Regions from separate parts of the Hoeflea sp. TYP-13 genome, predicted to be linked through region 1. Evidence: predicted binding sites of a transcription regulator. Region 1 holds the regulator's gene; the other holds the start of a gene.

Region 1 (7,191 bases):
GCCGGCGCGGCGATTGCCATCACGTCCGTATCCAGAAGATTCTACGCCCGCCACAGTTTCGAGTTGTCGGTGACCATCTTCATGATGTTCGCCTCGACGATCGCCATCCTGACGACGCTGGGCATTGTCGCTTCCCTTGTTTACGAGGCAGTTCAGTTCTTCCAGCGCATACCGATCAGCGATTTTCTGTTTGGCCTTCGCTGGGAGCCGCAGATCCCGCTTCGCGAGGACCAGGTTGCCGGCGCCGGCGCCTTTGGTGCGATACCGGTCTTTGTCGGCACGATCCTCGTCGCCGCTCTTGCAATGGCGGTCGCGGTCCCTGTGGGCATTCTTTCCGCGATTTACCTGGCTGAATACGCCTCGCCAAGGTTTCGTTCGATCGTCAAGCCGATGCTGGAGATCCTCGCCGGCATTCCGACGGTCGTCTACGGCTTTTTCGCCGTTCTGACGGTGGCGCCCGCATTGCGGCAGTTGGGAATGGCCATCGGCCTCGACGTTGCGCCCAACAGCGCAATGGCCGCCGGTGGTGTCATGGGGATCATGCTGATCCCGTTTATTTCTTCGCTTTCCGACGATGCATTTGCCGCCGTTCCCCAGGCCATTCGCGACGGTTCGCTGGCGATCGGCGCAACAAAGGGCGAGACCATCCGGCGCGTGTTGCTTCCTGCCGCACTGCCGGGGATCGTCGGCGGCGTGCTGCTGGCGCTCAGCCGCGCCATCGGCGAAACGATGATCGTGGTGATGGCGGCCGGACTCATCGCAAAAATGACCGCCAACCCGCTTGAATCGGTAACGACCGTGACGGTTCAGATCGTGACATTGCTGATTGGTGATACCGAGTTCGATAATCCGAAGACCCTTGCGGCATTCGCCCTCGGTCTGATGCTCTTCATCATCACCCTGTTTTTGAACCTGATTGCCTTGCGTGTCGTGCGCAAGTACCGGGAGGCGTACTGATGTCGGATGGCGGAACCATTGTTCGTCCCGTATGGAATTCTCCCGAAATGGCTGCCCGCCGCCGCAAGCGATACGCCGCCGACCGCCGCCTGAAGCGTTACGGGCTGGCGGCAATCATTTTTGCTATCGGGTTTCTGGCCGTGCTGGTCTCCTCGCTGCTTTACAGCGGCGCCTCAGCCTTCGTTCAGACAAAGGTGCGGGTGACGATCGACCTGACAACCGCCGATATTGCGCCCGACGACATCATGGATGCGAGCTGGCGCAAGATCGTGCGCGGGTCTCTGCGTGATCTGGAGCCCGGCATCCCGCGCTCGGACCTGCGTTCCTATTACGGCATGTTCACATCGTCCGCGCCTTTCCTGGTGCGCGACTACGTCATCCGCAATCCGGAACTCGTTGACAGGAAATTCGATTTTGAACTGCCGTTTGCCGACCCGCTCGACCAGTTCGCCAAGGGACAGATTTCCCGTGACGTTCCGGAAGACCGCCGCCGGGTGAAGAACAAACAGATTGAGTGGTTCGACAAGCTGCAGGCCGAAGGCCTGGTTTCGAAGCCCTTCAATTTCGGCCTGATCCTCAATTCCGATTCACGATTTCCGGAGCTTGCGGGTCTCGCAGGCGCAATTTCGGGCTCGTTCTGGGTCCTGCTTGTGTGCTTCCTGATCAGTTTCCCGGTCGGCATCGCCGCTGCCGTCTACCTTGAGGAATTCGCGCCGAAGAACCGGCTGACCGATCTCATCGAGATCAATATCAACAATCTGGCGGCGGTTCCTTCAGTCGTGTTCGGCCTTCTTGGCCTTGCCGTGTTCCTCGGCTGGTTCGGATTGCCGCGCTCCGCGCCTCTGGTGGGTGGCATGGTGCTGTCGCTGATGACGCTTCCGACCATGATTATCGTGACCCGCGCTGCGTTAAGATCCGTGCCTTCGGCAATCAGGGAAGCGGCGCTCGGACTTGGCGCATCCCGCCATGAGGCGATCATGCATCACATGCTGCCGCTGTCGATGCCGACGATCCTGACCGGCACGATCATCGGGTTGGCGCAGGCGCTTGGAGAAACGGCGCCGCTACTCCTTATCGGCATGAACGCGTTCATAACAAGCGCGCCGGAAGGCGTGTTTTCCGCCTCGACGGCGCTGCCGACACAGATCTACATCTGGGCCGACAGCCCGGAGCGTGGCTTTGTTTCGCGCACATCAGCCGCAATTTTAGTTTTGCTGGGCTTCCTCGTGATCATGAACGGTCTGGCGGTATTTTTGAGAAACCGGTTCGAGCGCCGCTGGTAGCGGCGCGATCGACCGGCCTGTGTTGGTTTCTGCGGTTGCATGTATCCGCCTTGGGATGCAAAACCGGTGGAATGGGGTGTTGAAGGATGAACATGATGTCTGACGCTGCACTGGAACAAGCAGTTGAGGTCAAGGTTGCGGTGCAGCCGCCGATCAAGATGCAGGGCCGTGGGGTCAGCGTTTTTTACGGAGGCTCGCAGGCGCTTTTTGATGTCGATCTGGATATACGCGAGAACCAGGTGACCGCACTGATAGGCCCGTCCGGATGCGGCAAATCCACGTTTTTGCGCTGTCTCAACCGGATGAATGACACGATCGACACCTGCAGGGTTGAGGGAAACATCACACTCGACGGCGCAGACATTTACGATCCGTCCGTTGACGTCGTCGAACTGCGCGCCAGCGTCGGGATGGTGTTTCAAAAGCCAAACCCGTTCCCCAAATCCATCTATGAAAACATCGCTTACGGCCCTCGTATTCACGGCCTGGCGAGCAGCAAGGCCGACTATGACGCGATCGTCGAAAGCAGCCTGCGCCGGGCTGGCCTCTTCGACGAGGTCAAGGATCGTCTTCACACGCCCGGCACCGGGCTGTCGGGCGGACAACAGCAGCGTCTGTGCATTGCAAGAGCCATCGCCATCAGCCCCGAGGTGATCCTGATGGACGAGCCGTGCTCCGCGCTCGACCCGATTGCGACGGCCAAGGTCGAAGAGCTGATCGACGAGCTGCGCGAGAACTTCACCATTGTCATCGTCACCCATTCGATGCAGCAGGCTGCACGTGTCTCACAGCGCACGGCCATGTTCCATCTCGGCAATCTGGTCGAGGAAGGCGATACCGACAAGATGTTCACCAATCCGGACGACCAGCGAACCCAGGATTACATCACCGGCCGTTTCGGCTGAGCCTGATTGGACAGATACGATCATGATAGACGAAAACAACTCCGGACAACTCGCAGCGCACACGGTCACCTCCTATGACGAGGAGCTTCAGTTCCTGGTCCGCCGTATTGCCGAAATGGGCGGCCTTGCCGAACGCATGGTCGAGGAATCGGTTGCATCGCTGGTGAATTCCGATACCGCGCTGTCGCAGAAGGTCATTTCCGATGACCTGATCCTCGATGAGGCGGAAAGGCAGATCGGCGAAAAGGCTGTGCTTATCATTGCCAAGCGCCAGCCCATGGCCTCAGACCTTCGCGACATTATCGGCTCGATCCGCATAGCCGCCGATCTCGAGCGCGTTGGAGACATGGCCAAGAACATTGCCAAGCGGGTGATTGCGGTGCAGGGCATGGGCCAGCCCAAAAAGCTGGTCCGCGGCCTTGAGCATCTTGCCGAACTGGCGCTGACGCAGCTTAAGGAAGTGCTCGACGCCTATTCGTCCCGCTCTGCAGGACTTGCCAATTCCGTCCGTGACCGCGATGACGAGATCGATGCTATCTATACATCGCTGTTTCGCGAGCTTCTGACCTATATGATGGAAGATCCGCGCAATATAACCGCCTGTACCCACCTGCTGTTTTGCGCCAAGAACATCGAGCGCATAGGCGATCATGCAACCAATATCGCCGAAACGGTCTACTACATGGCAACCGGATCGCAACTCAGCAGCGAGCGTCCCAAAGACGACGAGACCGCGACCGTGGGTGTTGAAGAAGACTGAAGTGACCGCCTGTAAGCTGGCCGCCACCGGAGAATTCAAATGGGCATGGCACCGCATATAACCGTTGTTGAGGACGAGGAGGCGCTGAGCGTTCTCCTGCGCTACAACCTTGAGGCGGAGGGTTATGAGGTCGACACGATATTACGCGGCGACGAGGCCGAAATCAGACTGCAGGAACGGGTACCGGATCTCCTGATTCTCGACTGGATGCTGCCGGGCCTGTCCGGCATCGAACTGTGCCGGCGCCTGCGGGTGCGGCCCGAGACCGAAAGGTTGCCGATCATTCTGCTGACGGCGCGCGGCGAGGAAAGCGAGCGGGTGAGGGGACTTTCAACGGGAGCCGACGACTACGTCGTCAAGCCGTTTTCGACCCCTGAACTCATGGCGCGCGTGCGGGCGCTCCTGCGCCGCGTCAAGCCGGAATCCATTTCGACATTGCTGAAGAGCGGCGATATCGAACTCGACCGCGAGACCCACCGCGTCTATCGCCGCGGCCGCGAGATCAAGCTCGGCCCGACCGAATTCCGCCTGCTGGAATTCTTCATGACATCCCCGACGCGCGTGTTTTCGCGCTCGCAGCTTCTCGACGGCGTATGGGGGCACGACATCTACGTGGATGAACGCACGGTTGACGTTCACGTCGGCCGGCTGCGCAAGGCGCTGAACCTTGCAAAAATGCCTGATGTCATCCGCACCGTCCGCGGTGCCGGTTATTCGCTGGAAAACTAGAGCGTTTCTGCTTCACTCACCGGCGCGAACGCTTCGAGCGCGGCGGTGAGTGAGCGTAGTTGTTAGCGGCTTTTGAGGGCCCGCAACCAAGGTCAGCTCCGGGCCAAATTCGCCGAATGCTGTAGTGTGGTCTAACGTCAGCTTGGCATCCGCCTTGCTGTCGCCTCCTCCCAGCCTTTGATCAAAGCCGCCCGACGCCCCGGGTACTTTTCGCCGAGCACCTTTAGTTCTCGCACGCGGTCGGTCTTGAAATGCCGGTAGTCCTGGCGCGTCTCGCACCATCCGATGAGATACCGGGTTCGATCCAGATAGGCTATGAGCAGGGGCCAGACGATCCGGTCGGTCACGCTCCTGTCCCGATCCGCGTACGTCAGTTGAAGCCGATAGCGCTCGCGGATGGCGTGGCGCAAGAGCGCGCCGTCAAAGCGCTCGGCGACCGTTGATCTTGTTTGAATGGCCTTCGAGCTCGCGTCCAATACGATCGGGCGCAGTTCTTTCGGAATCGCTTCGGACAGTTTTGACACCAGGTCCCGCGCTGCACGTGCCAATGAAGGGTCGGCCTCAGAAGCCACCCACGCAGCGCCCAGAGCCGCAGCTTCCAACTCATCCGCCGTCAGCATCAATGGAGGCATGTCGTAACCGTCGTCGAGAACATAGCCCACGCCCGCTTCTCCGGTGATCGGGATACGTTGCGCATGAAGTTCCGCCATGTCGCGGTAAAGGGTGCTGATTGAGATTTCCAATTCATCGGCGAGCTCCCGTCCTGTGATCGGCGACCGGTTTGATCGCAATATCTGGATAATCTGAAACAGGCGTTCGGTGCGACGCATTTTTAACCTCTCCTCTCACACTCCTATCATAACGGTGAGAGGAGGACATAATTATTAAGGGTTCAGAACCAACAGGATCGCGCTACACCAGCGCCGATGATAAGGAGCATTCCATGATCCACTTTGAACGGAGCCTCACCATTGATGCAGACCCCGATGCCATCTGGGCCGTTCTCGATCGCTTCATGCATATTGACGAGTTCGCCCCGGAGATCGTTTCGGTCGATGCACTGACATCGGGCGAAGCTGGGCTGGGGTCAAAGCGCCGCAACCATTTTAAGAACGGCACGTCGCTGGTGGAAGAAGTAACGGCTTGGCAGCCAGGCAAAGGATATACGGTGCAACTCTCTGACATGGCGGCCATGCCGCTGCATGAAGCCAGTTCGGACCTTTGGATCCAAACTTCGGGCAAAGGCTCCCTAGTTACATGGACTTTCGATTATCGTGTCAAATACGGTCCCCTCGGATGGCTCATGGGACAAACTCTGATGAAAATGATGATGGGCAAGATCATCGATGCGAATTTGAAGGGCCTGGATAAAAAAGTGATGGCCGCGCATACCAGTTGAGGCCTACCGGGAAGTACGACTTAAAAGGCATTGCACCAGGGTCAGATATCTCCTCACGCTCAGCAAGCGCCAGCGCCAGACGAGATCTCTTGCGTTCGCACGTGCGTCGAAATTCTGCGATCCGCCCAAACAGCCCGCGTTCAGCGCCTGGACGGCTCATCGCACTGCGCATCCGGGAATAGCACGATCCCACCGGTTTCGGAATGATGCCAACGAGAGGCTGGCAGCGCTGTATCTCGACCCTGGCTGATCCAATCATTCCGGATCATCGAAGCATCGCCTGTTTCTAGCTGTAATATCAGGCTGTAAAGAACAGTTTCTGTACAGCGTGGCAGATTTGAAGTAAAATATTAACGATAACGCCCGTAAGCGAACATTGGGGAGGTAAAGGTGGTGTTTCGCGCGCTCGTTTGCGTAAACGTGCTTTTAATTTCAGTTTTATATACATCATTTTCTGCGCTGGCTCAGTTTGATGCCGGCGACTTCATGAGGATGGGCGTTGAAGTACTTCGGCATATGTCGAATGACGAAGCGCAGCCTAATCGCAACGACAATAGGAAGGCGGCTCCGGTTTCGCCGAACCGCTTGAACCGTGCCGAAATCAGAGAGGTGCAGCGAAGGCTGAATGAACGCGGTTACGCCGCCGGGCCGGTGGATGGCGCGGTTGGCCCACAAACACGGCGAGCCATTGCAGCATTTCAGAGCGACGCCGGCTTCACTGCGACCGGCAGACCAGACACGGCGCTGCTGGCTGCTTTACGCTCGCTGCCGGCGAATAACCGGCAAGACCAGGCAGTTCAGGTCACGGAGCGGCCACCGAACGGGTTTACGCAGTTTAACGGATATGATTTTCCCGGCGGCGACTATCGAAGCGGATTGACCGATCCACGGCTAAAGAACATCTCGCAAGGCCAGTGTGCGGCTCAATGCGCGCGTGAGACACAATGCAGGGCCTATACGTACAACGCTCAAGTTTCCGTTTGCATCCTCAAGGACAGGGTTCTGTCCAGAAAACGCTTTGCCGGAGCGATTTCCGGCGTCAAGCAGACCGCTCCAGATACCTCCATGGCACAAGCGGATCAGCAACCGGCGCAAATTGAATCCACTGGCGGCAAGCAGCAGTCGGCCGAATTGGTGCAGACAGATATGACAGGACTT
Region 2 (7,191 bases), 600 kb from region 1:
GCGTATGCCCTCGCGTTGCCTGTCGTCAATGTTTTCAAGCGCTTCGGAATAGAGTTTGCCGAGGGTTCCGGTATCGGTGAAGAAAATCGCCGAGATGCCGGCCAGGGGCCCGGGACCGAATGCGCGGGTAAAAAACAGTGCCCATATGAGCATGTCGACGCAGCGCAGGAAGTCGAAGAAGCGCTTGAGCAGCTGGTTGACCACCCGGTTGGGGGTGATGTTGCGCGCGGCAGCAAAAGCCAGCGGAAAGGCAAGGAACGTCGCGAACAATGTTCCGACAAATGCCATGACAATCGTCTGCAACAGCTTGATCCACACATCGGCATGCTGCCATTCGGCATTGTAGAGGAAATTGCGCCAGGCAAGCGCAGCATTAGACATCGCCGGATCGATCCGCTCGCCCGAAAAAATCAGTCCAGTGACCTGTGAGAAACTCCTGCCCCAGAACGGCGAGTTGGTGTCGAACCAGAAATTTTCCCAACCGAGGAACCTGTGGCGTATCTTAACCTCGTCGTCTTCGACCTCCAGCGTGCCGGCAAAACCGAACCGCATGAGGATATCCCCATCCGCTTCTTTCTGCACCGCCCATCCGGGCATTTCGCCCCGCGCGTTGACGGTTTCTTCCGGCACAACGTCGATGAGCAGCGTGTCGCCGCGATAGTCGACGGTAACAAGGCCCGGCACGATCCCTATTTTTGCCGATCCTATTTCCAGATCGACCTGTGTGACCACAGTCTGCGAAACCGTTTTGGCCTGCTGCTCGGATGCTGTGGGCACGGGGTCAATGGCCTTTGACGTGTCGCCGCTGCCGCCGTCCTGTGTGCCGGGCGCTCCTTGAACCATGAAGCTGCTGACCGTCGACTTCGTGCTGGTTTCGGTACCGCTGCCAGCCCCGGCATCCACAACGACCTGCCGCTCGACCGTTTCTGTTTTCTTTTGCAGCCAGTGCGGGTCAGGATCCTTTCCGAGCGGTGAGAACCGCGGGAATTCAACGGTGAGATAGTCGCCGTCATATTCGATGTCCGGCCGCGCCTCGTAGCTGATCCAGTCGGCTAGATAGTTTCCCGCGATTCCCCAGTTGCCGTTCGAAAAGGCAGCGCCAATGCCGAACATCGACCAGGCGACAAAGAGGTAGAAAAGAACGACAAGCGCGATGATCGGCGCTCGCCAACGCTCCATTAGCGGGCGGTTGAACACGTCACAGTGGCGCGCGACGATCTCTTCGACGGCCTCGGCAGATATTGTTGTCATTCGTCTATTCCCCGCCGCCAAAGGCGAATGCCTGGTTGCCGACGATGCGCTTGCGCAAATGCGCCGAAAGCTGATCGACGGCAACAATCGTTGCGAAAAGAAGGATGATGATGGCCAGCGTCTTGGCCTCGTGGCCCTGACTGATGGAAAGACGCAGCGATTCCCCGATACCGCCGCCGCCAACCGCGCCGATTATTGTCGAGGCGCGCACGTTGATCTCGAAGCGCAGCAGCGCATAGGAAAGGAAATTCGGCATGACCTGCGGCACGATGCCGAACCAGACGCGTTCGACCCAGTTTCCGCCCGCGGCGCGCAAGCCCTCCTCCGGCCGCATGTCGGCGTTTTCGACCACTTCGAAGAACATCTTGCCGAGCGCACCGATGGTGTGGATGGCAACGGCGATGATCGCAGGGATCGGACCGAGGGATAAAATGGCAAGGAAGAACCCGGCAATGACGATTTCCGGAAAAGCCCTGAGGATTTCCATGAACCGGCGAACGAAGAACCGCAGCCAGCGGCGCGTTGTCAGGTTGGAGGCGGCGAGGAAACATAGCACAAATCCAAATGCGAAACCGATCAGCGTCGCGACGAGCGCGATATTGATGGTCTCCAGCATCTTGTAGACATATTCGGGAATATAGAAGCTGCCTGCGATGTAATGGCGGCCCTCCGGATAGTCGAATTTCAGACTGCCGTCGGCATAGGGAGACGGCAGGTCGAACATGGCGCGCCAGATCTCAAATCCGTCACGCGGGATGAGGTCGCCGATGAAATCGAAGAAGTGCGGCAGGCGGTCGAAGAACTTGCCGGCGTTGGTTTCGTTGGCAAACCACAGCGAGGCTGCAAGAACCGCCATCAGCGCAACGGCCCCGCCCCAGGTATAGAGACGCCGCTTGAACAGCATTTCCTGCCAGTGCCTTTCGGCGATCCGGCCTTCAGCGGAGAGCTGTACCGGAGGGTGGGCTATGGTCATTTGTCGGTATTCCTGCGAAGCGGGTAAGTCGCCGTGGCCTGTGAGTGGCCACGGCGCATTCTGGCTCAGGCCTTTAACTGCCGATTTTCGCTTTGCGCGCGGCGATGATGGTCTTGTAGAAGTTCTCATCGACTTCCGTGAAACCCTTGTAATCACCACCCTGGATGGCACTGAAGCACTCGGCATCCTTTTCGGGCAGCGCCATCATGAAATCCTTGAATTTGGCTTTCATTTCCCGATCCATGGTGGAGCGGATAACGATCGGACCGTTCGGGATTTGAGGAGACTGCCAGACCTGTACCAGATCGCCCATGTCGAGGATGCCCTTGTCGACCATCTTGCGCAGATTGCCGGAGGTGTAGCCGTCTTCGAATTTGCCAACGCCTGAAGACCAGGTGGTACCGGCATCGAAGTTGCCTTTGACCACTTCGAGAACCAGGTTCTCATGACCGCCGCCAAAGCCGGTCTCACCGAAATATTCATCGATGGTGGTGCCGACATCGCCGGGCAGAGAAACACTCGGAACGAGGAAACCGGAAGTGGAGTCCGGATCGGCGAAACCAAGTTTCTTGCCCTTCATGTCATCGAGCGACCTGATGCCGGAATCCTTGCGGGCGACCATGACGGAGTAATAGCCCGTAGAACCGTCCGTCTGGATTGTCGTCAGGATCGGCTCTACGGCCTTCGGATCGGCAAGGTAAACCTTGGCATAGCCGGATGCGCCGAGCTCTGCGTAGTCGAGCGTTCCGCCGAGCAAACCCTGGATAACGCCGTCGTAATCGGCTGCCGGGAAGAGCGACACTTTTTCAACGCCAAGCACCGGCGGAAGCGCCTCAACCAGGCACTGGAAGTTGCGCAGCCGGTCGGCTTCGTTTTCACCGCCCAGAATTCCGATGCGAAATTCCCTGAGGTCTTCTGCCTGTGCCATGCCGGCAAGCATGGCGGTAAGTGCAACTGCACCAAGAAGCGTTTTCTTGAACATGGGTTTCTCCTGTCTTATCCCACTCAAATCAAAAGCTGATTTTGTAATTGGCCCTTCACGCGGGCAAAACGATCACGATCCCGGGCCGGTTACGCGGCAGGTACGAGGGGACCAATCGATTGGGTTTCGGCTTTCTTAGACCGGCCAAGGTCCGCGCCAAGACTGGTCGAGGTGACGGATTCCGACAGCTCCGCGCCGTCGGCGCCGTAAATCATCCGCACCGCCTCGCTGGTCAGTTCGCTCGCCGGCCCGTCGAAAACAACCTTCCCGGCGGCCATGCCAATGACGCGTTCGCAATAGGTCCGCGCGGTGTCGAGCGTGTGAAGATTGGTGATCACCGTGATCCCCTCCTCCCGATTAATACTTTTCAGCGAATCCATGACAATCTGCGCATTGAGAGGATCGAGGGAGGCGATGGGTTCGTCGGCCAGCAGCATTTTAGGCCGTTGCATCAGGGCTCTGGCGATTGCCACGCGCTGCTGTTGCCCACCGGAGAGCGTGCCGGCACGCTGCAGCGCCGTCTGCGCGATGCCCAGCCGCTCAAGTGCCATTATTCCCATGGCGCGTTCCTCGCGTGAAAAGGAAGCGGCCAGATTCAGCAGTGTGGACCGGTGATTAAGCCGGCCCAGCAGCACATTCGTCAGTACATTGAGCCGAGGCACGAGATTGAACTGCTGGAAAATCATCGCACAGTCGCGCTGCCAGTGGCGGAGCTCCGCCCCCTTGAGGGATGAAACCCGGGTCTCGTTGAAGCGGATAATTCCGTCGCTTGGATCGATCAGCCTGTTGAGCATTCTCAAAAGGGTCGATTTGCCTGCACCAGAACGGCCGATGACACCCACCATCTGCCCTTGCGGGATTGCGACCGACACATTGTCAACGGCGGCAAACTCGCCAAACCGGCGGGTTACGTTTTCAAGCTTCAACATCGGCGACCCCGGATCCTGTGAACATTAATTCCTAGGGGTATCGGTTAGAGCCCGCGCATGACCGCGCAATGTCAGTTTGATGTCACAAATATTACAATCCACAGTGCCGGCAGGTTATCCACTGAAACCAGACCAATACATTGTAAAAGCACGGCAATCCCGCTGACGAGGCCAGCGGGACCGGTGGAATTTTCAAACCGCCTGAATTTTCCGTCAGGCGTATTTTTCCAAAAAAAGCTCAGCGGTCAGGGAACGGAAATCCGCCAGCGCTTCATGCAGGCGGTCATGCTCCCAGTCCCACCAGGCCAGCGCATCCATTTTAGCCGCGGTATCTTCCGGAAAACGCCGCGGGATCATCGTCGCCGGTACACCGCCGACTATGGTGAAAGGCGCGACATCCCTTGAAACCACGGCTCCCGCACCGACCACGGCGCCATTACCGATCGTGACGCCAGGGAGCAATATCGCACCGTGACCGATCCACACATCGTGGCCGATGGTGACCGTGCCCTCGCGGCGCCACTCAAAGAATTCCTCTTCGTGGCTTTCGCCATCGAAATAGTCCCCTGCCCGATAGGTGAAATGATGCTGCGTCGCCCGCCAGGTCGGATGGTTCGTCGCATTGATGCGCACATGGCTTGCGATATTGACGAACTTGCCGATTTGGGCGGCCCAGGCTTCGCTGTCGCGAATGATGTAGGAGTAATCGCCCATTGCGCATTCGACCATGCGGCAGCGTTCGTCGACCTCGGTATACCTGCCGAGGGTACAATCCCGCACAATGGCGGTTTCGTGGATCATCGGCCGTTCGGAGAGGTTCTTCATCAGGCGGCTTCCTTACCGGCTCGAAATTCGGAGACATCGATGATCCGGTCGGCGACTTCCTCACGCACGTCCTGGTCATGGAAGATGCCAAGCAGTGCGGTACCGGCCTTTTTTTTGGCGCGGATCAGGTCGACCACGACTGCCCGGTTCGCCGCATCGAGCGATGCGGTCGGCTCGTCAAGCAGAAGCAGCGGATGATCGGTAATGAAGCCGCGCGCAATATTGACACGCTGCTGCTCTCCACCTGAAAAGGTTGCCGGTGGTAATGACCACAAACGCTCCGGCAGGTTGAGTTTTTCGAGCAGTGCCCTGGCACGCTCGCGTGCTTCATCCTGGGATATGCCTCTTGCTAACAAGGGTTCGGCGACAACATCCATGGCGGAAACGCGCGGAACGGTGCGCAGGAACTGGCTGACATAACCGATGACGTCGCGGCGGATATTCAGAACCGTGCGCGGGTCGGCGCTTGCTATGTCGACTGTTACATTGCCGTGCGTGATGAGGATCTGGCCACTGTCCACGGAGTAGTTTCCGTAAAGCATCTTGAGAATGGAGCTCTTTCCAACCCCGGATGGTCCGCCGAGAACTGCGCACTCACCGGCGGTAACCGAGAAATTTACGTCCTTCACGACCGGCAGCTTGATGCCGTCGCGCAGATGCATGGTGAAGCTCTTGGCAACTTCGGAAACAACGAGAGGTGTTGGCATTTCGGAGCTCCTACACTTGCAGAATCGAGGACACGAGCAACTGCGTATAGGGCTCGCGCGGATCATCGAGCACACGGTCGGTCAATCCGTGTTCGATCACATTGCCGTCCTTCATCACCATCATGCGGTGGGACAGAAGCCGGGCAACGGCAAGGTCATGGGTGACGACAATAGCGGCAAGGCCGAGATCGTTGACAAGGCCGCGCATAAGATCGAGCAGCCGTGCCTGTACGGAAACGTCGAGCCCGCCAGTCGGCTCGTCCATGAACACCAGCCGCGGGCCGGTTACGAGGTTGCGGGCGATCTGCAGACGCTGGCGCATGCCGCCGGAAAAGTCGCGCGGCTGATCGTCGATGCGGTCGGCCTCGATTTCCACCCGGTCGAGCCACTGCGTGGCCGAACTGCGTATATTTCCATAATGGCGATCGCCGATCGCCATCAGCCGCTCGCCGACATTGGCGCCGGCCGAAACCGTCATACGCAGACCATCAGCCGGATTCTGGTGCACAAAACCCCAGTCGGTGCGCATCAGAAAGCGCCGCTCGGCCTCGCCCATGCGGTAAAGGTCGCGGAATTTGCCGTCGCGCATGCAGTATTCGACCGTGCCGGAAGTCGGCATAAGGCGTGTTGATATGGCGTTGAGCAAGGTTGTCTTACCGGATCCGGATTCGCCGACGACGGCCAGGACCTCGCCCGGCCACAATTCAAATGAGACGTCCCGGCAGCCGACGCGGCTTCCGTAAAACTTGGTTACTGCGCTAACGCGCAAGAGTGGATGGTCGCTCATTGTGCAGTCTCCGCACTGTCGCCCGCGAGAGGGCCGACATGGCCTTCGTCACGGCGTTTTTCGCAATAGTCGGTGTCGGAGCAGACGAACATGCGCCCACCATGATCATCGAGAATAACCTCATCGAGATAGACGCCCTGGGCCGCGCAAAGGGCGCAAGGTTCGTCGAATTTCTGCACTTCGAAAGGGTGATCCTCAAAATCGAGGCTCACGACGTCAGTATAGGGCGGGATGGCGTAGATGCGTTTTTCCCGGCCGGCGCCGAACAATTGCAACGCTCGCGATTTGTGCATCTTGGGATTATCGAATTTCGGCGTCGGTGACGGATCCATCACATAACGCCCCTCGACCTTGACCGGATAAGCATAGGTCGTTGCGATGTGCCCGTTCCTGGCGATGTCCTCGTAGAGCTTGACGTGCATGAGGCCATATTCTTCAAGCGCATGCATCTTGCGCGTTTCGGTTTCGCGCGGTTCAAGAAAACGCAGCGGCTCCGGAATGGGCACCTGATATACAAGGATCTGGCCGTCTGTCAGCGTTTCTTCCGGAATGCGGTGCCGTGTCTGGATGATGGTCGCATCGGCGGTCCTGGTGGTGACCTCGACATTCGCCACTTTCTGGAAAAAGGCGCGGATCGATACGGCGTTGGTGGTGTCGTCCGCGCCCTGGTCTATGACCTTCAGCGTGTCGTCAGGCCCAAGTACCGAAGCCGTGACCTGCACGCCGCCCGTTCCCCA

The links. Region 1 encodes PhoB, which activates phosphate uptake and scavenging genes when phosphate is short. Its sites were predicted from a motif close to TGTCATNNANCTGTCAT; they were not measured.
Region 2: phnC (phosphonate ABC transporter ATP-binding protein) is a predicted target of PhoB. The motif match lies at 4,204-4,220, and genes of this name have one in related genera.

What each region holds. Positions count from the first base shown of each region.
Region 1 is NZ_JBFRBB010000001.1:6,841-14,031, forward strand. It holds gene pstC (phosphate ABC transporter permease subunit PstC) at 1-957, shown strand, start outside; gene pstA (phosphate ABC transporter permease PstA) at 957-2,240, shown strand; gene pstB (phosphate ABC transporter ATP-binding protein PstB) at 2,327-3,145, shown strand; gene phoU (phosphate signaling complex protein PhoU) at 3,168-3,905, shown strand; gene phoB (phosphate regulon transcriptional regulator PhoB) at 3,951-4,634, shown strand; gene ABVT35_RS00060 (helix-turn-helix transcriptional regulator) at 4,772-5,464, opposite strand; gene ABVT35_RS00065 (SRPBCC family protein) at 5,578-6,033, shown strand; gene ABVT35_RS00070 (peptidoglycan-binding protein) at 6,520-7,191, shown strand, end outside.
Region 2 is NZ_JBFRBB010000001.1:605,261-612,451, reverse strand. It holds gene phnE (phosphonate ABC transporter, permease protein PhnE) at 1-1,179, opposite strand, end outside; gene phnE (phosphonate ABC transporter, permease protein PhnE) at 1,256-2,224, opposite strand; gene phnD (phosphonate ABC transporter substrate-binding protein) at 2,298-3,206, opposite strand; gene phnC (phosphonate ABC transporter ATP-binding protein) at 3,296-4,135, opposite strand; gene ABVT35_RS02745 (DapH/DapD/GlmU-related protein) at 4,349-4,960, opposite strand; gene phnL (phosphonate C-P lyase system protein PhnL) at 4,960-5,667, opposite strand; gene phnK (phosphonate C-P lyase system protein PhnK) at 5,678-6,454, opposite strand; gene ABVT35_RS02730 (alpha-D-ribose 1-methylphosphonate 5-phosphate C-P-lyase PhnJ) at 6,451-7,191, opposite strand, start outside.